4 regions of the Pseudomonas sp. NBRC 111131 genome follow, and region 1 is predicted to be linked to each of the others. Evidence: predicted binding sites of a transcription regulator. Region 1 holds the regulator's gene; each other region holds the start of a gene.
What was found. Region 1 encodes sigma-54, which starts transcription at its own class of promoters, with help from an activator protein. Its sites were predicted from a motif close to ANTGGCATNNANNTTGCTNT; they were not measured.
Positions count from the first base shown of each region.

Region 2: the regulator sigma-54 is predicted to act here: its motif matches at 4,312-4,331, upstream of glnA (type I glutamate--ammonia ligase).
Region 3: the regulator sigma-54 is predicted to act here: its motif matches at 5,098-5,117, upstream of nirB (nitrite reductase large subunit NirB).
Region 4: the regulator sigma-54 is predicted to act here: its motif matches at 6,033-6,052, upstream of APH34_RS18140 (CmpA/NrtA family ABC transporter substrate-binding protein).

Region 1 covers NZ_BCBH01000008.1:77,439-85,144, forward strand. The annotation lists gene APH34_RS10115 (HAD family hydrolase) at 1-187, shown strand, start outside; gene lptC (LPS export ABC transporter periplasmic protein LptC) at 195-767, shown strand; gene lptA (lipopolysaccharide transport periplasmic protein LptA) at 754-1,278, shown strand; gene lptB (LPS export ABC transporter ATP-binding protein) at 1,279-2,004, shown strand; gene APH34_RS10135 (RNA polymerase factor sigma-54) at 2,180-3,673, shown strand; gene hpf (ribosome hibernation-promoting factor, HPF/YfiA family) at 3,753-4,061, shown strand; gene ptsN (PTS IIA-like nitrogen regulatory protein PtsN) at 4,074-4,538, shown strand; gene rapZ (RNase adapter RapZ) at 4,541-5,395, shown strand; gene APH34_RS10155 (HPr family phosphocarrier protein) at 5,416-5,688, shown strand; gene APH34_RS10160 (ZIP family metal transporter) at 5,749-6,642, opposite strand; gene APH34_RS10165 (superoxide dismutase) at 6,654-7,265, opposite strand; gene APH34_RS10170 (hypothetical protein) at 7,267-7,706, opposite strand, start outside.
Region 2 covers NZ_BCBH01000004.1:316,332-324,037, reverse strand. The annotation lists gene ntrC (nitrogen regulation protein NR(I)) at 1-775, opposite strand, end outside; gene glnL (nitrogen regulation protein NR(II)) at 762-1,856, opposite strand; gene APH34_RS06595 (chorismate mutase) at 2,112-2,654, opposite strand; gene glnA (type I glutamate--ammonia ligase) at 2,808-4,214, opposite strand; gene thiI (tRNA uracil 4-sulfurtransferase ThiI) at 4,664-6,118, shown strand; gene typA (translational GTPase TypA) at 6,244-7,706, shown strand, end outside.
Region 3 covers NZ_BCBH01000005.1:157,402-165,107, reverse strand. The annotation lists gene map (type I methionyl aminopeptidase) at 1-664, opposite strand, end outside; gene APH34_RS07345 (bifunctional nitrate reductase/sulfite reductase flavoprotein subunit alpha) at 974-4,963, shown strand; gene nirB (nitrite reductase large subunit NirB) at 5,241-7,706, shown strand, end outside.
Region 4 covers NZ_BCBH01000020.1:29,632-37,337, reverse strand. The annotation lists gene APH34_RS18160 (OmpA family protein) at 1-1,008, shown strand, start outside; gene APH34_RS18155 (bifunctional protein-serine/threonine kinase/phosphatase) at 1,151-2,815, opposite strand; gene APH34_RS18150 (NarK/NasA family nitrate transporter) at 2,825-4,036, opposite strand; gene APH34_RS18145 (ANTAR domain-containing response regulator) at 4,202-4,777, opposite strand; gene APH34_RS18140 (CmpA/NrtA family ABC transporter substrate-binding protein) at 4,789-5,991, opposite strand; gene APH34_RS18135 (quinone-dependent dihydroorotate dehydrogenase) at 6,133-7,158, shown strand; gene rmf (ribosome modulation factor) at 7,256-7,471, opposite strand.

The DNA of each region.
Region 1 (7,706 bases):
GCCCGACTTACCGGTCATTCGCCGGGTAGGGCTGGGTATCGCGGTCGCCAATGCTGCTCCGTTCGTTCGCCAGCATGCCCACGGCGTGACCCAAGCACGCGGCGGTGAAGGCGCTGCGCGCGAGTTCTGCGAACTGATCATGCAGGCCCAGGGCACCCTGGACGCTGCCAACGCCAACTACCTGTAGGTTGCCCATGTTCAGCAAGAAAGCCCGCAATGTTGCGCTGCTCGCGGTGATCGCCGCCCTGCTGGTGGCAATCGGCTACTGGAATGTCAGCCCCGAGAGCTTCCTCGACAAACCGGTGGCGCAAGTCGACGAAAGCGCCATCGATTACTATGCGATCAATGCCCATAGCGTGCAGTTTCTGCCCGACGGCAAGCTGCAATACGAAATGACGGCCGACAAGGTCGAACACCTCAAGGCGACCGAGGTCACACTGGTGACTACGCCCGACCTGCACATGTACCGGGGCACCGAATACCCCTGGCACGTACAGAGCGCGCGTGCCGAGGTCAACCCGGACGGCACCGAGGTCGAACTGATCGACCAGGTGCGCGTGGCCCGTACCGACGAAAAACAGCGTGAAACCATCATTACCAGCTCACGCATGACCGTGTTCCCGCAGAAGCAATATGCGCAGACCGATCAAGCCGTTAGAATCGACGGCGCCGGTGGTACAACTACGGGCAAAGGAATGAAAGCGTATTTGAAAGAAGGCAGGATGGACCTGCTCTCTAACGTAAGAGGACAGTATGAGGCTCGTTAAAACCCTCCCCCTTTTGCTCAGCCTGAGCGCAGCACTGGGAAGCGCGAGCGCCTTCGCCCTGCCGACCGACCGTGACCAGCCGATCCGCATCCAGGCCGACAACGCGCACCTGGACGACAAGCAAGGCGTGGCCACCTATACCGGCGACGTGATCATCACCCAAGGCTCCATGATGATCAAAGGCAACACCGTGACCATGACCCGTGCCGCCAATGGCGACATCGACGTGGTGACCTCGGTGGGCAACCTGGCCTACTTCGAGCAGCAGCAGAGCGCCGCCAAGCCCGACAAAATGAAAGGCTGGGCCGTGACCATCCAGTACCAGGCGCAGAAAGACACGGTGATCCTGACTGACCGCGCCAAGGTCGAGAACGAAAGCAACACCACCGAAGGCGAGAAGATCGTCTACAACACCAAGACCCAGGTTGCGACCGCCGGTCGCGGTGGCAACGTGACCCAGCCACGTCAGCGCATCGACATGGTGATCCAGCCGAAGAAGAAGGCCGAGTAAATGGCAACCCTCAAAGCCCAGCACCTGGCCAAGAGCTACAAGGGGCGTCAGGTCGTGCGTGACGTCAGCCTGTCGATCGACAGCGGCCAGATCGTCGGCCTGCTCGGCCCCAACGGCGCCGGCAAGACCACCTGCTTCTACATGATCGTCGGCCTGGTCCAGGCCGATCAGGGCCGCGTCCTGATCGACAGCCTCGATGTCAGCCACCAGCCCATGCACGGCCGCGCTCGCGCCGGTATCGGCTACCTGCCGCAGGAAGCCTCGATCTTCCGCAAGCTGTCGGTGGCCGACAATATCATGGCCATCCTCGAGACCCGCAAGGAACTCGACCGCGATGGCCGCCGCAAGGAGCTGGAAAGCCTGTTGCAGGAGTTCCACATCAGCCACATCCGCGACAACCTCGGCATGAGCCTGTCCGGGGGCGAGCGCCGCCGGGTCGAAATTGCCCGCGCCCTCGCGACCGCACCAAAGTTCATCCTGCTCGACGAACCTTTTGCCGGCGTCGACCCGATCTCGGTCGGCGACATCAAGCAGATCATCCACCACCTCAAGGCCAAGGGCATCGGCGTACTGATCACCGACCACAACGTCCGTGAAACCCTGGATATCTGCGAAACCGCGTACATCGTCAACGATGGCCAGCTGATCGCCGAAGGCGATGCCCAGACCATCCTGGCCAACGACCTGGTCAAAGAGGTCTACCTGGGTCACGAGTTCCGGCTCTGACCCCGGGACGCGCCTGGAGCACTGGCTTTCCCGCCCTGGCGGGGTTTAAGTTGTTACAGTGCTCTAGGCAAACGCTACAATTTAAGGCATAAAACTTGCTTGAATTTGGCGCCTCGGCGCCCTCGTGTAGTGGATGGCGCATGCGCGCCGGCGAACAAGGTATTAAGCCCCTGCCATGAAACCATCGCTCGTCCTAAAAATGGGCCAGCAACTGACGATGACCCCGCAGTTGCAACAGGCCATCCGCCTACTTCAGCTCTCCACCCTGGACCTTCAGCAGGAAATCCAGGAAGCGCTGGAGTCCAATCCGATGCTCGAACGTCAGGAAGACGGCGACGACTTCGACAACAGCGACCCAATGGCGGACAACGCCGAGAACAAGCCGGCCGCCGAGGTCCAGGACAACAGCTTCCAGGAAAGCACCAGCAGTGCCGAAAGCCTGGAAGACGGTGAGTGGAACGAGCGAATCCCCAATGAACTTCCGGTCGACACGGCCTGGGAAGACATTTACCAGACCAGCGCCAGCAGCCTGCCGAGCAACGATGATGACGAGTGGGATTTCACCACCCGCACCTCGGCCGGCGAGAGCCTGCAAAGCCACCTGCTGTGGCAGCTGAACCTGGCACCGATGTCCGATACCGACCGACTGATCGCCGTCACCTTGATCGACAGCATCAACGGCCAGGGCTACCTGGAAGACACGCTCGAAGAGATTTGCGCAGGCTTCGACCCGGAGCTGGACATCGAGCTTGACGAGGTCGAAGCGGTATTGCACCGCATCCAGCAGTTCGAGCCAGCAGGTGTCGGCGCGCGCAACCTGGGCGAATGCCTGTTGCTGCAATTGCGCCAACTGCCGGCCAACACACCCTGGATGGCCGAGGCCAAGCGCCTGGTCACCGATTTCATCGACCTGCTCGGCAGCCGCGACTATAGCCAGCTGATGCGCCGGATGAAACTCAAGGAAGACGAGCTGCGCCAGGTCATTGAGCTGGTACAGAGCCTCAACCCACGTCCTGGCTCGCAGATCGAGTCGAGCGAGCCAGAATACGTGGTACCCGATGTCATCGTGCGCAAGGACAGCGACCGCTGGCTGGTCGAGCTGAACCAGGAAGCGATCCCCCGCCTGCGGGTCAACCCGCAGTATGCCGGGTTCGTCCGCCGTGCCGACACCAGCGCCGACAACACCTTCATGCGCAACCAGCTGCAGGAAGCTCGGTGGTTCATTAAAAGCCTGCAAAGCCGCAACGAAACGCTGATGAAGGTCGCCACCCAGATCGTCGAGCATCAACGCGGTTTCCTCGACTACGGCGACGAGGCGATGAAACCTCTGGTGCTGCACGACATCGCCGAAGCGGTGGGCATGCACGAATCGACCATTTCGCGGGTGACCACGCAGAAATACATGCATACCCCCCGCGGCATCTACGAACTGAAATACTTTTTCTCAAGCCATGTGAGCACCGCCGAAGGCGGAGAATGCTCGTCCACGGCCATCCGCGCGATCATCAAGAAACTGGTAGCGGCGGAAAATCAGAAAAAGCCATTGAGTGACAGCAAGATCGCTGGTTTACTGGAGGCACAAGGCATCCAGGTAGCCCGTCGCACCGTCGCCAAGTACCGCGAGTCCCTCGGCATCGCACCGTCGAGCGAGCGCAAGCGACTGATGTAGCCCCTGAGATGTGCCATAGCGTTTGTGGGGCAGGTGCAATACCTGCCTCTTTATGCACGGGCAACAAAGGAGAAGCTGTATGCAAGTCAATATCAGTGGACAGCATGTAGAAGTCACTCAGCCGCTGCGCGATTATGTGCTTGAAAAGCTCGCCCGCGTGGAGAGTCACTTCGACAAGATCACCAACGTGCAGGTCATCATGAAAGTCGAGAAGCTGCAGCAGAAGGTCGAAGCGACCTTGCAGATTCCCGGCGGCGAAGTGGTTGCCAACGCCGAACACGAAGACATGTATGCAGCGATCGACGCCCTGGCCGACAAGCTCGACCGCCAACTGAAAAAACACAAGGAAAAACAGCAAAGCCTGCTGCAAGGTGCAGCCGCCCGCTGATCCCCCTCATCCATGATCCGACTTGAAACCATCCTGACCCCCGGCCGTTCCCTCGTGAACGTGCCGGGCGGCAGTAAGAAACGCGCCCTTGAAAAGGTCGCCAACCTCATTGCCGAACAAGTACCCGAGTTGGAGATGCAGGTCGTCTTCGAAAAACTCATCGCTCGTGAAAAGCTCGGCTCCACCGGCTTCGGTAATGGCATTGCCATTCCCCACTGCCGGATCGAAGGATGCACTGCCCCCGTCAGCGCCTTGCTGCACCTGGACGCTCCAATCGACTACGACGCCATCGATGGTGCGCCGGTCGACCTGCTGTTCGTCCTGCTGGTGCCCGAGGCTGCCACCGACGCCCATCTCGAATTGCTGCGCCAGATTGCCAGCATGCTCGATCGCAAGGAGGTCCGCGATCGCCTGCGTGCTGCCAATAGCAGCGAGGCCCTGTACCAGGTTGTCCTGGACGTACAGAACGAGCACTGAACATGCGCCTGATCATCGTCAGCGGCCGGTCCGGCTCCGGCAAGAGTACCGCCCTCGATGTGCTGGAAGACAACGGCTATTACTGTATCGACAACCTGCCCGCCGGCCTGCTGCCGCAACTGGCGGAAAACGCGCTGATCAATACCGAGCTGCTGCAACCCAAGGTGGCCGTTTCGATCGATGCGCGTAACCTGCCGAGCCACTTGTCGCGCTTTCCGGACCTGCTGGCAGAAGCCCGTGGCCGCCATATCCAATGTGACGTGCTGTTTCTCGACGCCGACGAAGACACGCTGCTCAAGCGCTTCTCCGAGACGCGACGGCGCCACCCGTTGACCAACGCAGACCGCTCGCTGGCGGAGGCAATCCGCGTGGAAAGCGAGTTGCTCGGGCCGATCTCCGACCTTGCCGACCTGAAGATCGACACCACCAACCTCAACCTCTACCAACTGCGCGACTCGATCAAGCTGCGCTTGCTCAACCAGCCCGAGCCCGGCACCGCCTTCCTGGTCGAATCATTTGGCTTCAAGCGAGGCATGCCGGTCGACGCCGACGTGGTGTTCGATGTGCGCTGTCTGCCCAACCCCTACTGGAAGCCTGAGCTGCGCGAGCATTCCGGCCTGGATCAACCGGTAATCGACTACCTTGCCGCACAGCCGGATGTCGAAGAAATGTTCAACGACATTTCCAGCTACCTGCTCAAATGGCTGCCACGCTTTGCTGCCAGCAATCGCGCCTATGTCACTATCGCCATCGGCTGCACCGGCGGCCACCACCGCTCGGTGTACATCACCGAACGCCTTGGCCAATTGCTGCAACAGTCCCTGAAAAACGTCCAGGTCCGCCACCGCGACCTCTAGCCCACAGGATCCGCACCACGATGCCCGCCCGCGAAATCACCATCATCAACAAGCTGGGGCTACACGCCCGGGCGGCAGCCAAGTTCGTCGGCGTGGCCGGGCGTTTCCCCTGCCAGGTGCGGGTCGGGCGTGCGCCTGACAAGCTGGTTGACGGCAAGAGCATCATGGCCGTGATGATGCTGGCTGCGGGCAAAGGCACCCAGGTGCACCTGCACACCGAAGGTGAGCAAGACAGCGAAGCCCTGGAGGCGCTGGTGACGTTGATCAACAACTACTTCGACGAAGGCGAATAACGGCGTCATCTTCGCCGAGTGACCAGCACGCTGACAAAGACAGCTCCCGCTCCAGGTCCTTCACGACATCGCTGTATCCATCACCATCATCAGGCAAAACCCGATACATAGCCCAAGGCTGGCCAAGCGGTGGTGCCCGTTGCTGCGCGACTCGGGGATGATTTCCTGGGTCACCACCAACAACATCGCGCCCGCTGCACAGGCCAGGCCCAGAGGCAATAGCAGCTGTGCAACATTCACCAGCCAGGCACAGATCACTGCCGCCAGGGGCTCCACCAGCCCCGATGCGGCACCAATCAGAAATGCCTTGAACCGCGACATCCCCGCCCCTGCCAATACCAGCGCAATGACCAGGCCTTCGGGCACATCCTGCAAGGCAATGCCCATGGCCAGGCTGTCGGCATCGGGCATGCCGCCACCGGCTGACACACCAATGGCCATGCCTTCAGGTATGTTGTGGGCGATGATGGCGATGACGAACAACCAGATTCGCGCCGCGATCACCGGCTGGTTTTCACTGCCGACCAAGGCCTCTGGCGAAGCGCCAGACACCTTGAGGTCGACAACGAACAAGCAGAAGGCGCCGAACAACAAGCCGAAACTGACCAGGCCACCGGCACCCCACGGGCTGAAACCGAGGGCTTGTGCCGCGTCCAACCCCGGTATGATCAGGGAAAACGCTGTGGCGGCCAGCATCACGCCGGCACCAAAGCCCAGCAGGGTATCGGCCAGGGCCACTGGCATGTTGCGAATGACCAGCACCGGTACCGCGCCCAGCGCCGTCCCCAACGCGCACAATGCGCCGCCTTCCAGAGCACGCAGCATGCGCGGCTCCAGGTCCAGCCAGGCGATACCCCGTGCCACCAGCAGAGCCGTGCCGACCAGGAGCAACAAGGTGCCTAGCGCCAGGCGGAACAGGCGCACACTGCTGACAGACATCACCTCCGAGCGCATACCGGGTCGACTCACTTCAAGGCTTCGAGATAACGACGTTCCACTTCCGCCCAATCAATGACGTTGTAGAAAGCACCGATGTATTCCGGGCGACGATTCTGATACTTCAGGTAGTAGGCATGCTCCCACACATCCAGGCCGAGGATCGGCGTGTTGCCGTGCATCAGCGGGCTGTCCTGGTTGCCGCTGCTTTCCACCACCAGATGCTTCTCCGGGGTGACGCTGAGCCAGGCCCAGCCGCTGCCGAAGCGGGTCAGCGCAGCTTTGGTGAAGGCGTCCTTGAATGCCTCGAAACCACCCAGCCCTGTGTCGATGGCGTCGGCCACCTGGCCCTGTGGCTGACCACCCCCTTGCGGCGACATGACCGTCCAGAACAGTGAGTGGTTGGCGTGGCCACCACCGTGGTTGGTCACCGCACTGCGCAGGGCCTCGGGTAGTTGCTTGACTGCGCCGACGAGTTTTTCGACCGGCCATTCGGCCCACTCGGTACCTTCGATGGCAGCATTGAGGCCGTTGACATAGGTCTGGTGATGCTTGGTGTGATGAATCTCCATGGTCTGGGTATCGATGTGCGGCTCCAGCGCATCGTAGGCGTAAGGCAATGCAGGCAAGGTATGGGGCATATCAATGGATTCCGTAGGCTTGAGGGCTGGATGCCAGGCCCGGCTGGGCTGCCAGTTCACTGGCGGCTGGCACGTGGCGGTTGAGCAGGCGCTCGGTTCGCGGATACTGGCCGTACTCGGCGATGAAACTCAGGAGCTCGGTGTAGGTTCGCCCGCTGTGACGCAGTGCGGCATCTCGCAACGGCTGCGCCAGGCGGGGCTCCTGGCTGGCTTGCAGCAAGCGCTGGTGAGCAGCGCACAAGTAATCGGCACTCTCGTGCGGCTGGTTCAGGCGCAGGTGCAGGTCCGCCAGGTTGTGGTGGGCAATGACAAATGCCGCCACCGCTTCATCGACGTCATGCCAGCGCTCGAACAGCACTTGGGCCAAGGCCAGCGCTTGCAGATAGTGTTCGCGAGCATCGACCAGCTCACCCTGCTCGAACAGGCGATTGGCGGTTTCAG
Region 2 (7,706 bases), on a different contig from region 1:
CGGCGAGCACGCGCAGTAAGCGGGTCTGAGTGTCCGCTGGCATGTCGCCGATTTCGTCGAGGAACAGTGTGCCGCCGTCAGCCTGTTCGAAGCGCCCGCGCCGCAGGTTCGCCGCACCGGTGAAAGCGCCTTTCTCATGCCCGAACAGTTCGGACTCCATCAAGTCCTTGGGAATGGCCGCCATGTTCAGGGCAATGAACGGCGAAGCCGCGCGCGGGCTGTGGCGGTGCAGGGCGTGGGCGACCAACTCTTTACCGGTACCCGATTCACCGTTGATCAACACCGTGATGTTGGAGTGGCTGAGGCGACCGATGGCGCGGAACACCTCCTGCATCGCCGGCGCTTCGCCGATGATTTCCGGTGTGCGGGCCAGGACCTGAGGCACATCGAGGCCTTGTTGCTCCTGGGCGTGCTGGTTGGCCCGCTTGACCAGCGATACCGCTTCGTCCACGTCGAATGGTTTGGGCAGGTACTCGAAGGCGCCCCCCTGGTAGGAGGCTACGGCACTGTCCAGGTCGGAATGGGCCGTCATGATGATGACTGGCAGGCGCGGGTGCTGTTCGCGGATCTGTGCCAACAGGTCCAGGCCGCTGGCGCCGGGCATGCGAATGTCGGAAATGATCACATCCGGCTGCTGTCGAGCCAGACGACCCATCACGCCATCGGCGCTGTCGAAGCTCTGGGTGGTCATGCCTTCCTGTTGCAGGGCTTTTTCCAGGACCCAGCGGATGGAGCGATCATCGTCGACGATCCATACGGTTTCACTTCGGCTCATGAGGGGTGGCTCCTTGTTCCAGAGGCAGGAAGATCGAGAAGGCGGTGTGCCCTGCGTGGCTTTCACACTCGATCAGGCCCTGGTGCTGGCTGATGATGTTCTGGGTGATGGCCAGACCTAGCCCGGTACCGTCCGGGCGGCCGCTGACCATGGGATAGAAGAGGGTGTCCTGCAGTTCACTGGGAATGCCCGGGCCGTTGTCGATGATCTCGACACGGGCCACCAGGCGGTGGCGCACATGGCCAATGGTGAACTGGCGCATCGCGCGGCTGCGCAGGGTGATGCGGCCAAGGCGCAGTTCGTTCTGCGAGCTGATCGCCTGCATGGCGTTGCGCACGATGTTCAGCACGGCCTGGATCATCTGCTCGCGGTCGATCAGTACATCCGGCAGGCTCGGGTCGTAATCGCGCACCAAGGTGATGCAGCCCTGGCTTTCTGCCTCGACCAGGCTGCAGACCCGCTCCAGCACCTCGTGGATGTTGGTCATGGCCAGGGAGGGCAGCTTGTTGGAGCCGAGCATCCGGTCGACCAGGTTACGCAGGCGGTCGGCCTCTTCGATGATCACGTTGGTGTAGTCGCGCAGGCCGTCTTCGGGCAACTCGCGGGCCAGCAGCTGCGCCGCGCCACGAATGCCGCCGAGCGGGTTCTTTATTTCGTGGGCCAGGCCGCGCACCAACATCTTGGTGGTTTCCTGCTTGCTCAGCTGGGCCTCTTCCTTAGTGATGCGCAGCAGGCGGTCACGGGGGTGCACCTCCAGCAGCAGTAAGGTGTCGCCCTGGTGCAGGATCGGCGTCACGGCGTAGTCGACGGTGATGGTTTGCCCGGTCAGCGAGGTCAGCTGGGCTTCACGCTTGGTGAACGGGTGCGCCTGTTCGACGGCCTGACGCAGGGAATTGAGCGCCTCGGTCGATTCGGTGAACAGCTCGCTGATGAACTGCCCATGGCTGCGCTGCCCGCTGACGGCCAGAAGCATTTCTGCTGCCGGGTTCATGTATTCAAGGCGCAGTTCTGCGTTGAGCAGAAGCGTGGCCGTGGTCAGGTTGTCCAGAAGCAGACGGTGCTGTGCATCGCTGATGGTCATAAGGCGTCGTTGACCTCTTTTGGCGCTGGCATGCCCTTGGTCGAACCAAGGGCGAGCGCGCTATGGATCCGCTGATGCCAGGAAAATGCAAGAAACAAACCAAGGCTCCGAAAAGAAGCGGGATTCCTTGATAAAGACCTGAAATTGCGCTCAAACGGGCCAGAATATTCGGCTTTACCGTTTCACGTGACCTGTTTTGGGCCTCTTTGCGGGTCGCGGGGGTTTATTACGCACCAATATAGAGCATTGGCATGCTTAGCGTGCCGCGCACAGGTTTGCTGTGGCGCGAACCAGTGCCTGATGGCGTACAGGTTCGTCGCTACGCCTTGCCAGGGCCTGCGCGAGTTTTTTCCGGCACTGTGCCAGCGGTTGTTGGTCGAAACGAGCCAGTTCGAAAAGCAGTGTGGCCTGGAGCTCGTCAAGGCGCGGGCGAATGTCGTCGGCAAGGTCCAGCGCTGTAGTGGCGGGGCGTTTGCCCCGGGCGGCCCAACGGTTCAGCAGGCTGTACTGGATGAGTTTGCTGGCTTCGATCTGGTCATCGAAAAAAGCAGTGGCGCGGCCAGGGCTGAGGCCGAAGTGGGGTGCGGCTTCGCGGACCTGAGCCAATACCTGGTGTTCACGATCGGTCGCTTGTACAGGGAGTTGGTGGTCCCACTTGTGGCCCGCGACGGCGCTGGCGAGGTCCAGTCGCTGCTCGATGCGCGACAGTAAGGGGGCGAACTCAGTTTGTGGTGGTGAGGCATTCTGGCAGCCGAGCAGGCCGAGCGTGAGCGCGAGGGTAACTGGGGCGAGGCGCATGGTGATCTCCTTGATGCGAGGAGATCCGATTGTTGGGCAGGGGAGCAGGCTCTGGTTGTAGGCGACGTCTGAATTGAACGTGCGTAAAAACAAAAACGGCCTTCCGAAGAAGGCCGTTTGGGGTGATGCAATCGGCGCGAGGCGCCGATCAGATCAGCAGCTGTAGTACAGCTCGTATTCCAGTGGGTGCACGAAGGTGCGGACCTTGATCTCTTCTTCGCTCTTCAGTTCGATGAAGGCATCGATGAAGTCGTCGGAGAACACGCCGCCCTTGGTCAGGAACGCACGGCCTTTATCCAGCTCTTCCAGAGCTTCTTTCAGGCTGCCGCAAACTTGCGGGATGTCTTTGGCCTCTTCAGGCGGCAAGTCATACAGGTTCTTGTCGGCAGCATCGCCTGGGTGGATCTTGTTCTGGATGCCGTCCAGGCCAGCCATCAACAGGGCCGCGAAGGCCAGGTATGGGTTGGCCGATGGGTCCGGGAAACGCGCTTCGATACGGCGGGCCTTCGGGCTGCCGACGTAAGGAATGCGGATCGAGGCGGAACGGTTGCGAGCCGAGTAGGCCAGCATTACCGGGGCTTCGAAGCCTGGGACCAGACGCTTGTAGGAGTTGGTCGACGGGTTGGTGAAGCCGTTCAGGGCCTTGCCGTGCTTGATGATACCGCCGATGAAGTACAGGGCGGTGTCGGACAGGCCGGCGTAGCCTTCGCCTGCGAAGGTGTTCTTGCCGTCTTTCCAGATCGACATGTGCACGTGCATGCCCGAGCCGTTGTCGCCGTAGAGTGGCTTCGGCATGAAGGTGGCGGTACGGCCGTAAGCGTCGGCAACGTTGTGCACGACGTATTTCAGGGCCTGTACTTCGTCCGCTTTCTTCACCAGGGTGTTGAACTTGACGCCGATTTCGTTCTGACCGGCAGTCGCCACCTCGTGGTGGTGAACTTCAACGGTCTGGCCCATCTCTTCCAGAGCGTTGCACATGGCAGTACGGATTTCGTGGTCGTGGTCGAACGGCGGAACTGGGAAGTAGCCGCCTTTCACGCCAGGACGGTGGCCTTTGTTGCCGCCTTCCACGTCAGCGCCGGTCATCCACGAGCCTTGCTCGGAGAAGATCTTGAACATCGAGCCGGAAATGTCCGACTGGAACTTCACTTCGTCGAAGATGAAGAATTCTGGCTCTGGGCCAGCGAATACGGTGTCACCGATGCCGGTGCTCTTCAGGTACTCTTCGGCGCGCTTGGCGATCCCGCGTGGGTCACGATCGTAGCCTTGCATGCTCGACGGGTCGACGATGTCGCAGGTGAGGATCAGGGTCGGTTCTTCGGTGAACGGGTCCAGGACGGCAGTTTCGTCGACCGGCATCAGGATCATGTCGGAGGCTTCGATACCTTTCCAGCCAGCGATGGAGGAGCCGTCGAACATCTTGCCGACTTCGAAGAAGTCTTCGTCCAGAGCATCACGCGCTGGCATGGTCACGTGATGCTGAATGCCTTTGGTGTCCGTGAAACGCAGATCAATCCACTTGACGTCATGATCTTTGATGAGTTGAACCGACTTCGACATGTTGTCCTCCGGATGGTCGAGGGCGCAGTTGGCCGCTGCCCTGGAAAAAGGGTGTCGCCGGGCGCGGATAGTCGGCCAAGCTTACCTGCCTCACAAGGGAGCAATTTGCATGCCAGTGCCCGAAAATGGCGAGGGCGGGGTAAAAGGGGGCGTTTGCGGGTGTTTGCGTTAGGGTCACTGGGCAAAAGTGCACCCTTTAGAGGCGGCATCAAAGTCATCTGCACCATAAAGGTGCGTCGTGAAGGATCTGTGCTTCCTTTAAGGGCCTTGCCGTCTGCCTGCCGGTCCCGCACCGCTGGGTTGCCTTGCGGGCGCCGACTTACCGGCGATGGGCCGGTGCGGCCAATATAAATCCAACCTTCTGTACAAAAGTTGGTCAAATCCTGAGCAATTTCCGATATAATTCGCGCCCCTCATTTTCGGCAGGCCCTGCGCGCGCTGTTAAACCAATGAAACTTATCGTCAAAGTCTTCCCAGAGATCACCATCAAAAGCCGGCCGGTGCGCAAGCGCTTCATTCGCCAGCTCGGCAAGAACATCCGCAACGTGCTCAAGGACCTCGATCCGGAGCTCGTGGTTGATGGTGTCTGGGACAATCTCGAAGTGGTCACCCGCGTCGAGGACGAGAAGGTCCAGCGTGAAATGATCGAGCGCCTCACCTGCACCCCGGGTATCACCCATTTCCTGCAGGTCGAGCAATACCCGCTGGGTGATTTCGACGATATCGTCGCCAAGTGCAAACACCACTTCGGCCACTTGCTGGCCGGCAAGCGCTTTGCCGTGCGTTGCAAGCGGGGTGGGCACCATGACTTCACCTCGATGGATGTCGACCGCTACGTCGGCAGCCAGTTGCGCCAGCAGTGCGGCGCCGCCGGTATCGACCTGAAGACCCCAGAGATCCTGGTGCGCATCGAGATCCGCGATCAGCGCCTGTACGTGATCCACAATCAGCATCAGGGTATCGGCGGCTATCCGCTGGGCGCGCTCGAGCAGACCCTGGTACTGATGTCTGGCGGCTTTGACTCCACCGTGGCGGCCTATCAGATGATGCGTCGTGGCCTGATGACCCACTTCTGCTTCTTCAATCTCGGTGGCCGCGCCCACGAGTTGGGAGTGATGGAAGTGGCGCACTACCTGTGGAAAAAGTACGGCAGCAGCCAGCGCGTGCTGTTCATCAGCGTGCCGTTCGAAGAAGTGGTCGGCGAGATTCTCAACAAAGTCGACAACAGTTACATGGGCGTTACGCTCAAGCGCATGATGCTGCGCGCGGCTGCACGCATGGCCGACCGCCTGCAGATCGACGCGCTGGTCACCGGCGAGGCTATTTCCCAGGTTTCCAGCCAGACCCTGCCGAACCTGTCGATCATCGATTCGGCGACTGAAAAGCTGGTGCTGCGCCCGCTGCTGGCCACCCACAAGCAGGACATCATCGACCAGGCAACCGAAATCGGCACGGCCGACTTCGCCAAGCACATGCCTGAGTACTGTGGCGTGATCTCGGTTAACCCGACCACCCACGCCAAGCGCCACCGCATGGAGCATGAAGAGAAACAGTTCGACATGGCCGTGCTGGAGCGTGCCCTGGAGCGTGCCAAGTTCATTTCGATCGACCATGTGATCGACGAGTTGGGCAAGGACGTGGAAATCGAGGAAGTGCACGAAGCCCTGCCTGGGCAGATCGTCATCGACATCCGTCACCCCGATGCCCAGGAGGACGAGCCCCTGGTGATCGAGGGCGTTGAGGTCCAGGTCATGCCGTTCTATGCGATCAACAGCAAGTTCAAGCAGCTGGATGAAACTCGCCAGTACCTGCTGTATTGCGACAAAGGTGTGATGAGCCGTTTGCACGCACACCACCTGCTCAGTGAGGGACATGCCAATGTGCGTGTTTATCGTCCGACATAAGACGCCAGGGCTGTATGGCGGCAGCATCCGCCATCGCCCTCCCGACCGCCGGGCCCGCTGAGCTTTTAACTTCATATTGGCCGCCTAGACTGGCGGCAACCGAATCCTCTGATCGAGATACAGTTGTGATCGAAAATCTGCGTAACATCGCCATCATCGCCCACGTTGACCATGGTAAAACCACCCTGGTCGACAAACTCCTGCGCCAGTCCGGCACCCTGGAGCGTAACGAGCTCAACGACGAGCGCGTGATGGACTCCAACGACCAGGAAAAAGAGCGCGGCATTACCATTCTGGCGAAGAACACCGCCATCAACTGGAACGGCTACCACATCAACATCGTCGACACCCCCGGCCACGCCGACTTCGGTGGCGAGGTTGAACGTGTAATGTCGATGGTCGACTCCGTGCTGCTGCTGGTCGACGCCCAGGACGGCCCGATGCCGCAAACCCGCTTCGTGACCAAGAAGGCTTTCGAAGCCGGCCTGAAGCCGATCGTCGTGATCAACAAGGTCGACCGTCCGGGCGCGCGTCCTGACTGGGTTCTGGACCAGATCTTCGACCTGTTCGACAACCTCGGTGCCACCGACGAACAGCTGGACTTCAAAGTCGTCTACGCCTCGGCGCTGAACGGTATTGCCGGTCTGGACCACACCGCCATGGGCGAAGACATGACCGCCCTGTACCAGTCGATCGTCGACAACGTACCGGCGCCGGACGTTGACCGTGACGGTTCGTTCCAGATGCAGATCTCCGCGCTGGACTACAACAGCTTCCTCGGCGTTATCGGCGTTGGCCGTATCGCCCGTGGCCGCGTCAAGCCGAACACCCCGGTTGTCGCCATCGACACCAATGGCAAGAAGCGTAACGGTCGTATCCTGAAGCTGATGGGCCACCACGGCCTGCACCGCGTCGACGTCGAAGAAGCCCAGGCTGGCGACATCGTCTGCATCAGCGGTTTCGACGAGCTGTTCATCTCCGACACCCTGTGCGCCCCGGACGCGGTAGAAGCGATGAAGCCGCTGACCGTTGACGAGCCGACCGTTTCGATGACCTTCCAGGTCAACGACTCGCCGTTCTGCGGTAAGGAAGGCAAGTTCGTCACCAGCCGTAACATCAAGGATCGCCTGGACAAGGAGCTGCTGTACAACGTGGCCCTGCGCGTTCAGGAAACCGACTCCCCTGACAAGTTCAAGGTATCGGGCCGTGGTGAGCTGCACCTGTCTGTTCTGATCGAAACCATGCGCCGTGAAGGCTTCGAGATGGCCGTAGGCCGTCCTGAAGTGATCATCCGTGAAGTCGACGGCGTGAAGCAGGAACCGTTCGAGAACGTCACTATCGACATCCCTGAAGAATCCCAGGGCAAGGTCATGGAAGAGATGGGCCTGCGTAAGGGCGACCTGACCAACATGGTTCCGGATGGCAAGGGCCGTGTTCGCCTGGAGTACAACATTCCAGCCCGTGGCCTGATCGGTTTCCGTAACCAGTTCCTGACCCTGACCAACGGTGCAGGCATCCTGACCTCGATCTTCGATCGCTACGACACCATGAAGTCGGGCCAGATGTCCGGCCGCCTCAACGGCGTACT
Region 3 (7,706 bases), on a different contig from region 1:
AGCCGTCTTTCAGGGTTCGTGTACCACGCCCGCCCTGGTTGATCATCGGCTCGATGGTAAACACCATCCCCGGCTTGAGCTTCATGCCCATGCCGCGCTGGCCGAAATGCAGCACCTCGGGCCCCTCATGCATCTGCTGGCCAATGCCATGCCCGCAGTATTCGCGTACCACGCTGTAGCCGGCCGCCTCGGCATGCACCTGGATGGCGTGGCCGATGTCGCCGAGCGTTGCCCCGGGGCGAACCTGGCTGATGCCTTTCCACAGCGCCTCGTAGGTGGTGTCGACCAAGCGCCGCGCCGCTTCGCTGATTTCGCCGAGGCAGTACATTTTCGATGAGTCGGCGATGTAGCCGCCCTGTTCCAAGGTGATGTCGACGTTGATGATCGATCCTTCGTTCAGTACCTCATCGGCCTTGGGCATGCCGTGGCAGACTACGTGGTCCACCGAGGTATTGAGCGCGTAGGGAAAACCGTACTGCCCCTTGCTCGCCGGGCGTGCCCTGAGGGTGTTGACGATGAACGCCTCGGCGCGGTCGTTGATCTGCATCGTGGTCACGCCGGGGCGAATGAAGGCGTCGAGGTCGGCGAAAACCTGGGCCAGCAAATGGCCGGCATTGCGCATCAGGTCGAGTTGGACAGGGGTCTTGAGGATCACTTGGGACATGGGGGAGGGGTAGTAACTCTGGCTGGAAATTGCCCCAGCATAGCGCCATGGGCCTTTGCGGTGCTACCGCATGGTGCAGTGAAGCGGCTCGCGCGGGGCCTTGATCCAACAAGCATCGCCGTCACGGTATGAGCGCGCTTGCCCCGGGCAGGGGCCAGCGCAACTGGCCCAGGAATTGCTGAAAGCCCTCCACCCAGGGCCGTCAACGTCGACCGCCTTGCAACCTTCACGACAAAGGCGCCGTGTTGCCCCCGCTTGCCAAGCAAGCCCGGGCAGCCGGCGCCTTTTGCGTTTCCATCAGGAGCCCCCATGGCCAGCACCGAAGTACGCAGTGTGTGCCCCTATTGCGGCGTCGGCTGTGGCATCGTCATGAGTGTGGCCGACGGTAAGGTCAGCAAGATCAGTGGTGACAAGCAGCACCCGAGCAATTTCGGCCGCCTTTGCACCAAAGGCATCACCGCGCACGTGCCGCTGACCGCCGTCGGGCGAATGGAAAGTGCCTTCGTGCGCTATCAACGTGACCATGAACCGGCCCGCTGCAGCCTGGACCAGGCCGTCAACCAAGCCGCCCTGCGTCTGCGTGGCATCATCGACCAGCATGGGCCGGACGCCGTAGCGCTGTATGTGTCGGGGCAGATGTCGCTGGAGGCCCAGTACCTGGCCAACAAGTTGGCCAAAGGGTTCATTCGCACCCGCCATATCGAGTCCAATTCGCGCCTGTGCATGGCCAGCGCGGGCAGTGGCTACAAACAGTCGCTCGGCGCTGATGGGCCGCCTGGTAGTTATCAGGATTTCGACCGGGCCGATGTGTTTCTGGTGATCGGCGCGAACATGGCCGACTGCCACCCGATTCTTTTCCTGCGGTTGCTCGACCGGGTAAAAGCCGGGGCCAAGCTGATCGTGGTAGACCCGCGGCGCACCGCCACCGCCGAGAAGGCCGACCTGTTCCTGCAACTGCGCCCCGGCAGCGATCTGGCCCTGCTAAACGGCCTGCTGCACCTGCTGCACCGCAACGGCCAGACCCAGCCCGATTTCATCGCCCGGCACACCGAAGGCTGGGCTGAGCTGCCAGCGTTTCTCGATGACTACACCCCTGAGCGGGTAGCCGCCATCACTGGCTTGAGCGAAGCCGCTCTCCACCAGGCAGCGGCATTGATCGGCGGCGCCCGCGAGTGGATGAGCTGCTGGACCATGGGCCTTAACCAGAGCATTCATGGCACCTGGCACACCAATGCGCTCTGCAATCTGCACCTGGCCACCGGCGCCATCGGCCGGCCTGGCAGCGGGCCGTTCTCGCTGACGGGCCAGCCCAATGCCATGGGTGGGCGCGAAATGGGCTATATGGGGCCAGGCCTGCCGGGCCAGCGCTCGGCACTGGTGGAGGCGGACCGCCGCTTTGTCGAGGCGCAGTGGGGGCTACCCTCCGGCAGCGTACGTGCAGAAGGGGGGGAGGGCACCGTTGCCTTGTTCGAGCAGATGCAGGCCGGTGAGGTGAAGGCTTGCTGGATTATCTGCAGCAACCCAGTGGCGAGCGTCGCCAACCGCCAGCAGGTGATCGAAGGGCTGCGCCAGGCTGAACTGGTGATCACCCAGGATGCCTTCCTCGATACCGAAACCAACCGTTACGCCGACATTCTGTTGCCCGCCGCCCTGTGGGCCGAAGGCGAGGGTGTGATGATCAACAGCGAGCGCAACCTGACGTTGATGCCCCGAGCGGTGGAGGCACCGGGGCAAAGCCTGCCTGACTGGCAGCTCATCGCCAAAGTGGCCTGCGCCATGGGCTACGGCGAGGCGTTCGACTACCCCGATGCCGAGGCGGTGTACAACGAGATTCGCCGTTTTCACAACCCGGCCACCGGCTACGATCTGCGGGGTATTGGCTACCCGCAATTGCGCGACAGGCCGCGCCAGTGGCCCTGCGCACCGGGTCGTACGGACGACCGCAGCCCCCTGCGTTACCTCCGTGAGGGCGACCCGAGCGCTCTGTTGTTTCCTACGCCCAGCGGCAAGGCACGCTTTTTTGCCCGGCCCTGGTTGCCCGCGCCCGAGTTGCCGGACGCTGAGTACCCGCTGGTGCTCAATACCGGGCGCGTGCAACACCACTGGCACACCCTGACCAAGACCGGCAAAGTACCTGCGCTGAACAAGCTGGAGCCAGGCCCCTTCGTCGAAATCCACCCCGACGATGCGGCGCGGCTGGGTATCCAGGACAAGGACCAGGTGGCGATTCGTTCACGCCGTGGCCAGGCCGTGCTGCCGGCGCGGGTCTGTGACCGGGTCATGCCGGGCAACTGCTTTGCGCCCTTTCATTGGAACGATGTGATCGGTGAGCAACTGGCGATCAATGCCGTCACCTGTGATGCCGTCGACCCTGTGTCGCTGCAGCCAGCGTTCAAGCACTGTGCGGTGACCCTGCAGCGGATCGCTGGCGAACGCATCGACGCCCTCGACCTCAGCACCGCAACCTTTGCACCGGAGCCTGCCCCCATGCCAACCGCGACCCTTGCACGCCTGCTGGGTCTGGACACCCTGCAAACGCCCGTTCTGGCAGACGATGAGCGCCATTACCTACAGGGCTTTCTGCTCGGTCTTGACCAGGCGCGCGCCCAGGGCGTGCCCAGCTTGCCGGCCAACGCGCCACTGGCCGCTGCCCGCCGGTTGTTCGTCGACGGGTTGCTGGCGGGGCTGTTCGCTCAGCCGGCGCCAGTGGCTGCGCCGGTTGCCACATCGCCTTGCCATCTAGTGCTGTGGGCCTCGCAAACCGGCAACGGCGAAGCGTTGGCCGAACGCTGTGCCGAAGGTTTGCGTGGGGCGGGGTTGCAGGTGCAGCTCTCTTGCCTGGACGCGGTCAACCTCGGCCAGTTGCAGGGCGCGGCCAGTGTCGTGCTGATCGCCAGCACCTTCGGCGATGGCGATCCGCCCGACAGCGCCAGGGCCTTTTGGCAGGCGCTGCAAGCCGAGGGTGGCGCCCATTGCGCGGCGCTGCCCTATGCCGTGCTGGCGCTGGGAGATTCCAGTTATGACCAGTTCTGTGGGTTTGGCCGCAAGCTCGATCTGCGCCTGGCCGAGCTGGGTGGGCGCCGTTTGCTGCCACGGGTTGATTGTGAGCCGGACTACGAGGACGCCTTCGCTAACTGGCTTGATGCGTTGTTGCCCAAACTGGGGGGCGAAGCGCCGCAACTGCCAATCAGTGAGCCTGCAGCCGTTGCCAGCTACAGCAAACATCACCCCTGCGCGGCGACCTTGCTGGAAAACCGCTTGCTTAGCGGCCCGGGCGCCGGCAAGGAAACCCGCCAACTGGTATTCGACCTGGCCGACAGCGGTTTCACCTACGCGGCTGGCGATGCCCTGGGCGTATGGCCGCACAATTGCCCGGCGCTGGTCGAGGAATTGCTGGCCCTCATGCAGCTCGATGGCCAGGCCCAGGTGGAGCTCAAAGGCCATGCGCCGATGCCGCTGGCCGAGGCCCTGGCATCGCACCTGGAAATTGCCAACGTCACCCTGCAGCAACTGCAGGTCTTCAGCCAGCAGGCCGCCGACCTGCAGCGCTTGCTGCAGCCCGACTGCAAGGCACAGTTGCAGGACTGGCTGTGGGGCCGGCAGTTGGCCGATGTGTTGCGCGCGTTCCCGCAGAACCTGCCGCTGGCCACTTGGCTCGCGTTGCTCAAACCTCTGCAGCCACGGCTGTACTCGATCAGCTCCAGCCCGTTGGCCCATCCGCGCCAGGTGCACTTGACCGTTTCCACCGTGCGTTATGGTGCGCGCAAGGGGGTGTGCTCAAGCTTTCTCGCCGACCGCGGGCAGGCAGCGAAGGTGGCGATCTTCCCGCAGGTGTCGAAGCACTTTCGCCTGCCCGAGGATGACAACGTGCCGGTGATCATGATCGGCCCTGGCACCGGGATTGCGCCGTTCCGTGCCTTCCTTGAGGAGCGTGAGGCACGGGGTGCCAAAGGCGGCAACTGGCTGTTTTTTGGCGAGCAGTGCGCAGCCACCGACTTTTATTACCAGGCGCAATTGCAGGCCTGGCAGGCGAGTGGCCACCTGCGGTTGGACACGGCGTTTTCCCGTGATCAGGCCGAAAAGATCTATGTGCAGCAGCGCCTGCGAGAGCAGGGGGCACAGGTGTGGCAGTGGCTGGAAGCGGGGGCGTATGTCTATGTCTGTGGAGATGCCCGGCGCATGGCCAAGGATGTGGATGCGGCACTGCGCGAGGTGATTGCGGCGCACGGTGGTGCGGATGCCGATGCTTATGTCGAGGCGCTGAGCAAAGCCAAGCGGTATCGGCGCGATGTGTATTGAGGTGCCCCAGGTTGGGGAGTGCTGCACCGGGAAAGTGCATCGTCAGTGGCGGGTTCTTCACCAGGCAGGGGGTCGCGGCAAACCAATTCCCTAGGCGCGGGCTTGCCCGGGTAGAGGCCAGCACAGGAGTCAGGGTTGGCACAGTCCCTGCTTCAGCTCAGCTACAACAACGCCCACTGATCAATGGCGATCACACCTGGGCACTCCGTGATGAATACAGGCAAAGGCGCCTGGGGCTTCGGCTCCAGGCGCTTTTTTTTTGATCGAGGATCGGCTTATGAAGGCAACAGCGAGCAGTGGGCAACGAGAGCGGCTGGTCATCGTCGGCAACGGTATGGTCGGTCATCACTGCGTCGAGCACCTGGTCGAGCGCGGCGCGCTGGCGCGCTTCGAGCTGCGGGTGTTCGGCCAGGAGCGCCAGCGCGCCTACGACCGTGTGCACCTGTCGGAGTACTTCGCCGGCAGCTGCGCCGAAACCCTCGCCCTCTGTGAGCCGGGCTTCTATGACGCCAGCGGCGTGCACCTGCACCTGGGTGAAGCAGTGCTCGAGATTGACCGCGCGCGCCGCGAAGTGGTTACGGCCCAAGGCCGCTACGGCTACGATCGGTTGGTCCTGGCCACCGGCTCCTACCCGTTCGTGCCGTCGATCGAGGGCTCCAGCGCCAATGCCTGCCTGGTGTACCGCACCCTTGACGACCTCGACGCGATCCGCGCTGCAGCCAGCGGTGCCCGCCGTGGTGTGGTAGTGGGTGGCGGCCTGCTGGGCCTTGAGGCCGCCAATGCACTCAAATCCCTCGGCCTGGAAGCCCACGTGGTGGAGTTTGCCCCCCGGTTGATGCCGGTCCAGTTGGATAACGAAGGCGGCGCGGCACTCAAGGCGCAGATTGAAGCGCTGGGCGTAGGTGTGCACCTGTCGTGTGCGACCCAGTCGATCAGCCCCGGCCAGGCCTACCGTTACCGCATGAACTTTGACGGCGGCGAACACCTGGAAACCGACTTGGTCGTGTTTTCCGCCGGCATCCGTCCGCAGGATGCCCTGGGCCGTGCCTGCGGCCTGGCGATTGCCCCGCGCGGCGGGGTGGTGATCGACAATCATTGCCGCACCAGCGACCCCTGCATCTTCGCCATCGGTGAATGCGCTTCGTGGAATGGCAGCGTGTTCGGCCTGGTCGCCCCCGGCTACCACATGGCGCGCAACCTGGCGGCGCTGCTGCTGGGCGCGCAGGCAGGGGAATTCACCGGTGCCGACCTGTCGACCAAGCTCAAGCTGCTGGGTGTGGATGTTGGCTCCATCGGCGATGCCCACGGGGCCACCCCTGGCTCGCGCAGCTACCGCTTCATCGACGAAGCCAACGCCGCCTACCGCCGGCTGGTAGTGGATGCCAGTGGCAAGCAGGTGCTGGGTGCCGTGTTGGTGGGCGATAACAGCTATTACGACACCCTGCTGCAATACGTCCAGAATGGCATCGCACCACCGGCCGACCCGGCCGCGCTGATCCTGCCGCAAAGCGGCGGTGCGCCAACCCTGGGCGCCGATGCATTGCCTGACAGCGCGACCCTTTGCTCGTGCCACAACGTCAGCAAAGGTGCTGTGTGCGCGGCAATCGACAGTGGCTGCAGCGACCTGGCCGCGCTCAAAGGCTGCACCAAGGCGGCGACCGGTTGCGGCGGCTGTGCGGCGCTGCTCAAGCAGGTCTTCGAGCATGAGCTTACCGCCCGAGGCGTGACCGTGGACAAGCGCCTGTGCGAACACTTCGCCTATACCCGGCAAGAGCTCTACGGGCTGGTAAGGGTCGGAGGCATCCGTACCTTCAACGACCTGCTTGCGCGCCATGGCCAGGGGCATGTCGGTTGCGATATCTGCAAGCCAGCGGTGGGCAATATCCTCGCCTCATGCTGGAACCAGCCGATCATGGACCCCGCCCTGGTGCCGCTGCAGGACACCAACGATACCTTCATGGCCAACATGCAGAAGAACGGCACGTACTCGGTGGTACCACGCATCCCCGGTGGGGAAATCACCCCTGACAAACTGATCGTGATCGGCCAGGTGGCGAAAAAATACGACCTCTATACCAAGATCACCGGCGGCCAGCGCATTGACCTGTTCGGCGCCCAGTTGCATGAGCTGCCGCTGATCTGGGGCGAGTTGATCGAGGCAGGCTTCGAGACTGGCCATGCCTATGGCAAGTCCACCCGCACGGTGAAATCGTGCGTGGGCAGCACCTGGTGCCGGTATGGCGTACAGGACAGCGTCGCCATGGCGCTGCGCCTGGAGGACCGCTACAAGGGCCTGCGCAGCCCGCACAAGCTCAAGTTCGCGGTGTCTGGTTGTACCCGCGAATGCGCCGAGGCGCAGAGCAAGGACATCGGCGTGATCGCCACCGACAAGGGCTGGAACTTGTACGTGTGCGGCAACGGCGGCATGCGCCCACGGCATGCCGAGCTGTTTGCCACCGACCTGGACGATGAAAACCTGGTGCGCCTGATCGACCGCGTGCTGATGTTCTACATCCGCACCGCCGACAAGTTGCAACGTACCTCGGTGTGGCGTGAAAGCCTGGAAGGCGGCCTGGACTACCTCAAACAGGTGATCCTCGACGACAGCCTGGGCCTGGCCGCCGAGCTGGAGGCGCAAATGCAGCACGTGGTCGATCAGTATGAATGCGAGTGGGCCAACGCCCTCAGCGACCCGGAAAAGCTCAAGCGCTTCCGTACCTTCGTCAACGACCAGCGGGCCGAC
Region 4 (7,706 bases), on a different contig from region 1:
GCCATTGGTTCGCTTGTAGCCGCCACTTCGATTGGCGCTATGGCACAAGGTCAAGGCGCCGTCGAGACTGAAATCTTCTACAAGAAGGAATTCTTCGACAGCCAGCGCGACTTCAAGAACGACGGCAACCTGTTCGGCGGTTCGATCGGTTACTTCCTGACCGACGACGTTGAGCTGCGTCTGGGCTACGACGAAGTTCACAACGCTCGTGGCGACGACGGCAAGAACATCAAGGGTTCGAACACTGCCCTGGATGCCGTTTACCACTTCAACAACCCGTACGACGCCATCCGTCCGTACGTTTCCGCTGGTTTCTCGCACCAGTCCCTGGGCCAGACCGGCCGTGGCGGTCGTGACCACTCCACCTTCGCCAACGTTGGCGCGGGTGCCAAGTGGTACATCACCGACATGTTCTACGCCCGTGCCGGCGTTGAAGCTCAGTACAACATCGACCAGGGCGACACCGAGTGGGCCCCGAGCGTTGGCGTTGGCCTGAACTTCGGCGGTAGCCCGAAGCAAGCGGCAGTCGCTCCGGCTCCCGTTGCTGAAGTCTGCTCCGACAGCGACAACGATGGTGTTTGCGACAACGTCGACAAGTGCCCTGACACCCCAGCCAACGTTACCGTTGACGCTGATGGCTGCCCGGCTGTTGCCGAAGTCGTTCGCGTTGAGCTGGACGTCAAGTTCGACTTCGACAAGTCGGTCGTCAAGCCAAACAGCTACGGCGACATCAAGAACCTGGCTGACTTCATGAAGCAGTACCCACAAACCACCACCGTGGTTGAAGGTCACACTGACTCCGTTGGCCCAGACGCTTACAACCAGAAGCTGTCCGAGCGTCGTGCCAATGCTGTGAAGCAGGTTCTGACCCAGCAGTACGGTGTAGAGTCGAGCCGTGTTGACTCGGTTGGCTACGGCGAAACCCGTCCGGTTGCTGACAACGCCACCGAAGAAGGCCGTGCTATCAACCGTCGCGTTGAAGCTCAGGTAGAAGCCCAGGCCAAGTAATTGGTTTGAAGCTTCAATGAAAAACCCGGCCTCGGCCGGGTTTTTCTTTGCCTGGCGTTTGTGCCGTTGCGCAGCGAACCAGGGGCGGCACAGACCAATCGCAAGTGCTTGCTCACCCAGCGTTGCTCATTGGCAAGTGCACTCAGCTTTTGAGCAGGCTCAATAGCAGTATCAGGTTGAGCAGTAACGACAGCAGGGCCAGGGTCCGCCAGACCTTCAGCGGCTCGCGCTCGAGCAGTGGTAATGGGCGACTGAGCACCTGCCGCTCGCCGCGTTCGAGCAGCAGCAACCACTGTTCGGCGGTTTCGAAGCGACGCAACGGGTCCGCCGCCACAGCTTGTTGCAGGTTGTGCTGCAACCATTGCGGCAGGTCAGGGCGATAGCGCGCGGCATTGACAGGCTGGCCAAAGCGCGGGCGTTGGAACGCTTCCACCTCACCATAGGGGTAATGCCCAGTCAGCAGGTAATAGAGCGTGACACCTGCCGCATACAGGTCCTGGCGCGGGCTTGGCGGGTGGCCTTCGAAAGCTTCCGGAGCAATGTACGACGGTGTGCCGGGCAACGCATGCGGTGGGTCTTCGCTCAGGCCAGGGCAGTACGCAAGGCCAAAGTCCAACAGGCGCAATTGGCCATCCTTGCCCAGGTGCAGGTTGTCGGGCTTGATGTCACGGTGCAGCAGGTTGCGCCGGTGCAGTATGCCGATTGCCTGCAGCAGTTGGCGGGCCACTTCCAGCCATTGAGCCAGCGGTAATGGGCCCTGTTCGGCAAACTGGGCTGCGAGTGTGAGCCCGTTATGCTCACGCATCACGTAATACAGGTGCTGGCGCTGGCTGGCGGTGTGCAGCTCGGGGAAATGGCGGCCGGCCACCCTGCGCAGGAACCATTCCTCAAGCAACAGGTTTTGTGCGGCGTCGGGCAGGTGCGCGCTAGCGGACGGCAAGGTTTTCAACAGCCATGGCTGGCCTAGGCTGTCGCGCACGCGGTAGAGCAAGGCCTGACGGCTGTGCGCCAGGCGTGTCTCGACCTGCCAGCCATCGATCGCCTGGCCGTCGCGCAGGAGGCCGGGCAGCGGCCATTGCTGCAGTTGCACCAGGGTATCGCCCAGGTTGGCTGTACCCAGTTGCTCGACCCGTACCAGCAGGGCGCTGGCATTGTCCCGGCTGCCATTGTAATGGGCGCTGGCGACCAGCGTGTCGGCGGCCAACTGCAGGTCAGGCTGCTCGCGTAGCACCGCCTGGATATGCTGGTCGCCCAGGCTGGCCCAGACGCCGTCGCTCACCAGCACGTAGCATTCGCCCTGTTGCAGCTCGCCGTCCAGGTAATCCACCAACAGGTGTTGATCGAGGCCCAGCGCCCGTTTGAGCACGTGCTGCATGCCCGGCTGGTCCCACACGTGGTCTTCGCTCAGGCGCTGCAGGCGGTCGTCGTGCCAGCGGTAGGCACGGCAATCGCCGACATGCGCCAGGGTGAAACGGCGCCCACGCAGGACCAGGGCACTGAGCGTGGTCAGCAGTGGTTGGTCGCCTTGCGCACGCAACCAGCGGTTCTGTGCCAGCAGCAACCGATCAAGCGCCTGCGTCACGCTCCAGGTGGCGGGTGTGGCGTAATAGTCCATGGCCAGCGCCTGCAGGCTGGCCCGTGCTGCCAGGCCGCCATCGGCGCACTGGCTGACGCCGTCGGCAAGGGCGAACAGGTAGCCCTTGCTGGCGGCAAGCTCTGGCGCCGGGGTGACCAGGCGCAGGGCGTCCTGGTTCTCTGCACGTGGCCCGGTGGCACTGGCCTGGGCAAAACTCAGTTGTAGGCTCATCGCCTGGCCTCATACTCGGGCCGCAGTGACCGCCGCCGAGCCCCAGGTGGTACGCCAGCGTCGCTTCACCCCATGCAGGCCGAACCAGGCCAGCAGGCCCAGGCTGGCGAACAGCCACAGCCCCAACTGGTAATCGCCGGTGTGCTGCTTGATGGCGCCCAGGCCGGCCGCCAGCAGGAAGCCGCCTATGCCCCCGGCCATGCCGATCAGCCCAGTCATCACACCGATTTCCAGGCGAAAACGTTGCGGTACCAGCTGGAACACCGCGCCGTTACCTGCCCCGAGGCCAAGCATGGCACTGACGAACAAAGCCAGTGCTGCGGGGGCGCTGGGCAGGTGGAAGCCCACGGCTGCGATGCAGATGGCGGCAATGCTGTACATGCCCAGCAGCGTGCGGATACCGCCGAAGCGATCGGCCAGTGCGCCGCCCAACGGGCGCATCAGGCTGCCGGCGAAGACACAGGCAGCCGTGTAGTAGCCGGCAGTGATCGGACTGAGGCCATACTGGTCGCTGAAATAACCGGGCAGGGCACTGGCCAGGCCGATGAAGCCGCCGAAGGTGACGCTGTAGAAGAACATGAACCACCAGCTGTCGCGGTCACCCAGGGCTTTGAGGTAATCGGCCATGGCCTTTGGCGTTGGCCGATGGGGTGCATTGCGCGCGAGCAGGGCGAACAATGCCAAGGTCAGGGTCAAGGGGATAACGGCGAAACCAAACACGTTGTTCCAGCCGAAACCTGCGGCTAGCACAGGCGCCAGCAAGGCGGCAAAAACGGTGCCGGAGTTGCCTGCACCGGCGATGCCCATTGCCTTGCCCTGATGCTGTGGCGGGTACCACTGCGAGGCCAGCGGCAATGAAACGGCGAACGAGGCGCCGGCAACGCCAAGGAACACGCCGAGCAACAGGGCCTGCTCATAGCTATGGACACCCAGGTACCAGGCCCCAGCCAGGGCACCGATAACGATCACCTGGCCGATCAGCCCGGCAGTCTTAGGCGAAAGACGGTCGACCAGCAGGCCCATGACAAAGCGCAGCACTGCCCCCGCCAGAATCGGTGTCGCCACCATCAGGCCCCGTTGCTGTGCGCTCAGTTGCAGATCGGTGGCGATCTGCACCGCCAGGGGGCCAAGCAGGTACCAGACCATGAAGCTCAGGTCGAAATACAGAAAGGCGGCGAACAGCGTGGGCACATGCCCGGATTTCCAGAAGCTGGTACTCATCGAACACCTCATTGGGCAATGCAACGGAAACGAAAAGACGCCGCTACCCGACCCACTGGCGTGGAGGGGGAGCGACGTCTTTGTCGAGGGTCTGTGGGCAACCGCCGTTGGCTACCGGTGCACTTTATCCAGCAAAAGCTGGGCCAAGCTGGCGCGCCTGGGGCTTCAGCCCAGCATCTCGTGCATGGCTATGATCTGATCAGCCACCTGGATCAACTTCTGCTGTCGGCTCATGGCCTGCCGGCGCATCAGGGTGTAGGCCTGCTCTTCGTTGCAGTCCTTCATCGTCATCAGCAAGCCCTTGGCCTGCTCGATGCGTTTGCGCTCGGCAAGCTGCTGGTCGCGCGCCAGCAACTGCGCCTTGAGTGCCTGGTCGCTTTCGAAGCGGGCCATGGCGACATCCAGAATCGGCTGCAGCCGAGCGGCGTGGATGCCTTCGACGATGTACGCGCTGACACCCGCCTGGATCGCCTGGCGCATCACCCCAGGGTCATGCTCGTCGGTAAACAGCACGATCGGGCGAGGCTGGTCGCGGCTGACCAGCACCACCTGTTCCATCACGTCGCGATCGGGGGAGTCAGTGTCGATCAACACCACGTCGGGGCGCACTGATTCGACGCAGGCGGGCAGGTCGATGGTCAGGTCCGGCGCCTCGATTACTTCGAAGCCTGCTTCGCGCAGGGCGGCCTTGAGGCGGCCGAGCTTGTTCTGGGTATCGTCGATCAGCAGGATGCGCAGCATGGTGATGGCCCTCACAGACCGATACGAGCATCGGGCAGTTCGCCCAGCGCATGCAGACTGAAGCTGCGGGCATAGCCGTGCGGGTCGCTGCCATCCCAGCGGATACCATCGATCAACAGGCTGCTGCGCATCGGCAGGTCCGGACAATGCACACCCAGGGCTTGCGCCGCTTCCCGATACAAGGCCCATTGCTGGACCTGGCGGGCGACGCCGAGATAGTCGGGGTCATCACGCAGCAGGCCCCAACGGCGGAACTGAGTCATGAACCACATGCCGTCGGACAGGTAAGGCAGGTTGGCCCGGCCTTGGTCGAACAGGCGCAGGGCGTGATGGTCGTGCCAGTGGTTGCCCAGCCCATCCTGGTAGTCGCCGAGCAGGCGTGGTTCGATGGTGCCCAGGGCGGTGTCCAGGTAAGCGCTGCCGCTGAGCAACTGCGCGGTGCTGCGACGGTTCTCTGGGCTCTGTTCGATGAAGCGGCCGGCAGCGAGGATGGCTTTGACCAGGGCGCGCGCACTGTTGGGGTACTGTTCGACGAAGGCGCGGGCGCTGGCCAGAACCTTTTCGGGGTGGTCGGGCCAGACCGTCTGGCTGGTGGCCAGGGTGAACCCTTGGCCTTGAGCCACGGCCGCCGCTGCCCAAGGCTCGCCGACACAGAACCCGTCGATTCGCCCGGCCTGAACGTGCGCTGCCATCTGGGCGGGAGGGACCACCACGCTGTCGACATCGTGCAAGGGGTGAATGCCTTGGCTGGCCAGCCAGTAATACAGCCACATGGCATGGGTGCCGGTGGGGAAGGTCTGTGCGAAGGTCAGTCGTGCGCTTTGTTGGTGCACCAGGCGAGCCAGTGCTTCAGGGCTGGTCACGCCCTGGCGCTGCAGGGCAGGGGAGAGGTTGATGGCCTGGGCGTTCTGATTCAGCCCCATCAGCACCGCCATGTCGCTGGCCGGCACGCCACCTATGCCCAGGTGCACGGCGTACACCAGGCCGTACAGGCAGTGCGCGGCATCCAGTTCGCCAGTGGCCAGCTTGTCGCGCAGGCCGGCCCATGAACCTTGGCGTTTGAGGGTCAGGGACAGCCCCTGTTGCTGGGCGAAGCCCTGGGTGGCGGCAACCACCACCGAGGCGCAATCGGTCAGGGCCATGAAGCCGATGTTGAGGCTGGGTTTCTCCGGGGCATCGCTGCCGTTTACCCATGCCAGGGCTGATGTAGTCACAAATATCCCCGCCTGTACTGAATAGGCACTGTGCAAGCGATGTAGCAACCCATGTGCCAAGGCGCTCCCAGGATTTGCTGTCATGCCAGCCGCACGCTGGCTATAATCGCAGCCTCATTCACCCCTGAGCCTTGCCCGCCCATGTATACCCTGGCCCGCCAGCTGCTGTTCAAGCTTTCTCCGGAAACCTCCCATGACCTGTCCCTGGACCTGATCGGCGCCGGTGGCCGCCTTGGTCTCAACGGTGTGCTGTGCAAGCAGCCCGCAGCGTTGCCGGTGAGCGTGATGGGCTTGAACTTTGCCAACCCGGTTGGCCTGGCTGCGGGTCTGGACAAGAATGGCGCGGCCATCGATGGCTTTGCCCAGCTGGGCTTTGGTTTCGTCGAGATCGGCACGGTCACCCCGCGACCGCAACCGGGCAACCCCAAGCCGCGGCTGTTCCGCCTGCCAGAAGCCACGGCGATCATCAACCGTATGGGCTTCAACAACCTGGGCGTCGATCATCTGCTCGAGCGGGTACGTGCTTCGCGCTATGACGGTGTGCTGGGTATCAACATTGGCAAGAACTTCGATACCCCGGTCGAGCGCGCGGTAGACGATTACCTGATCTGCCTGAGCAAGGTCTATGCCCAGGCCAGTTACATCACCGTCAACGTCAGTTCACCGAATACCCCAGGCCTGCGCAGCCTGCAGTTCGGCGACTCGCTCAAGCAGTTGCTCGATGCGTTGGCCGAGCGCCGCGAGCAGTTGGCGGGTGAACAGGGCAAGCGCGTACCGCTGGCGATCAAGATTGCCCCGGACATGAGCGACGAGGAAACCGCACTGGTGGCCGCTGCACTGATGACGTCGGGGATGGACGCGGTGATCGCTACCAACACCACCCTGGGCCGTGAGGGCGTTGAAGGGCTGCCATATGGGGGCGAAGCGGGTGGTTTGTCGGGGGCGCCGGTGCTGAGCAAGAGCACCCATATCGTCAAGGTGCTGGCAGGTGAGCTGGGTGGCAAGCTGCCGATCATTGCGGCCGGCGGCATTACCGAAGGCCGACACGCCGCCGAGAAGATTGCTGCCGGCGCCAGCCTGGTGCAAATCTATTCGGGCTTCATCTACAAAGGGCCCGCATTGATCCGTGAAGCCGTGGATGCGATCGCGGCCATGCCCCGCGGATAAACCGCACGCATAAAAAAGGGCCCCTTGAAGGGGCCCCTGGGCCTTAGCCCGCCGCCCGGATGGGGCGTGCATGGTGACTCGAATTCAGTGTCCTCGTTCAGCCAACGGCGTGATTTTCGTTGAGTCTATGGATGCCAGCGGTGCCAGTCATTCCGTCCCAGTTATCACCGCGACCTTCGCGCCAGCCGTTAATCCAGGCTTGGCGAACTGAAGGAAGATTGAAAGGGCAAAGTTCGCGGGATTTGCCGGTGACCCCGTATTGGTAGCCACGTGAATATGCTCTTTCCAACGGATCACGCTTAAGTCTTCTCATAGGGTGTTGCCCTCACTTGTTGACTGTAATGTCCCGTCGGCCTCTCCGAGGCCGGGCAGAGTCGTTCTGCCGGTGTGCGCCCGCTGCCGGCGTGGCGGGCTGAAAGTGCCGCCTCGTTGCGAAGCGGCCTAAGACCAGTTCTAACGAATGCGAGTCACGCTGGGAATGATCGATTTGTCATAAGCACGTAACCTTTCCGAGGGTGAAGGGATAAGTAAATAAATGCGACTCAACC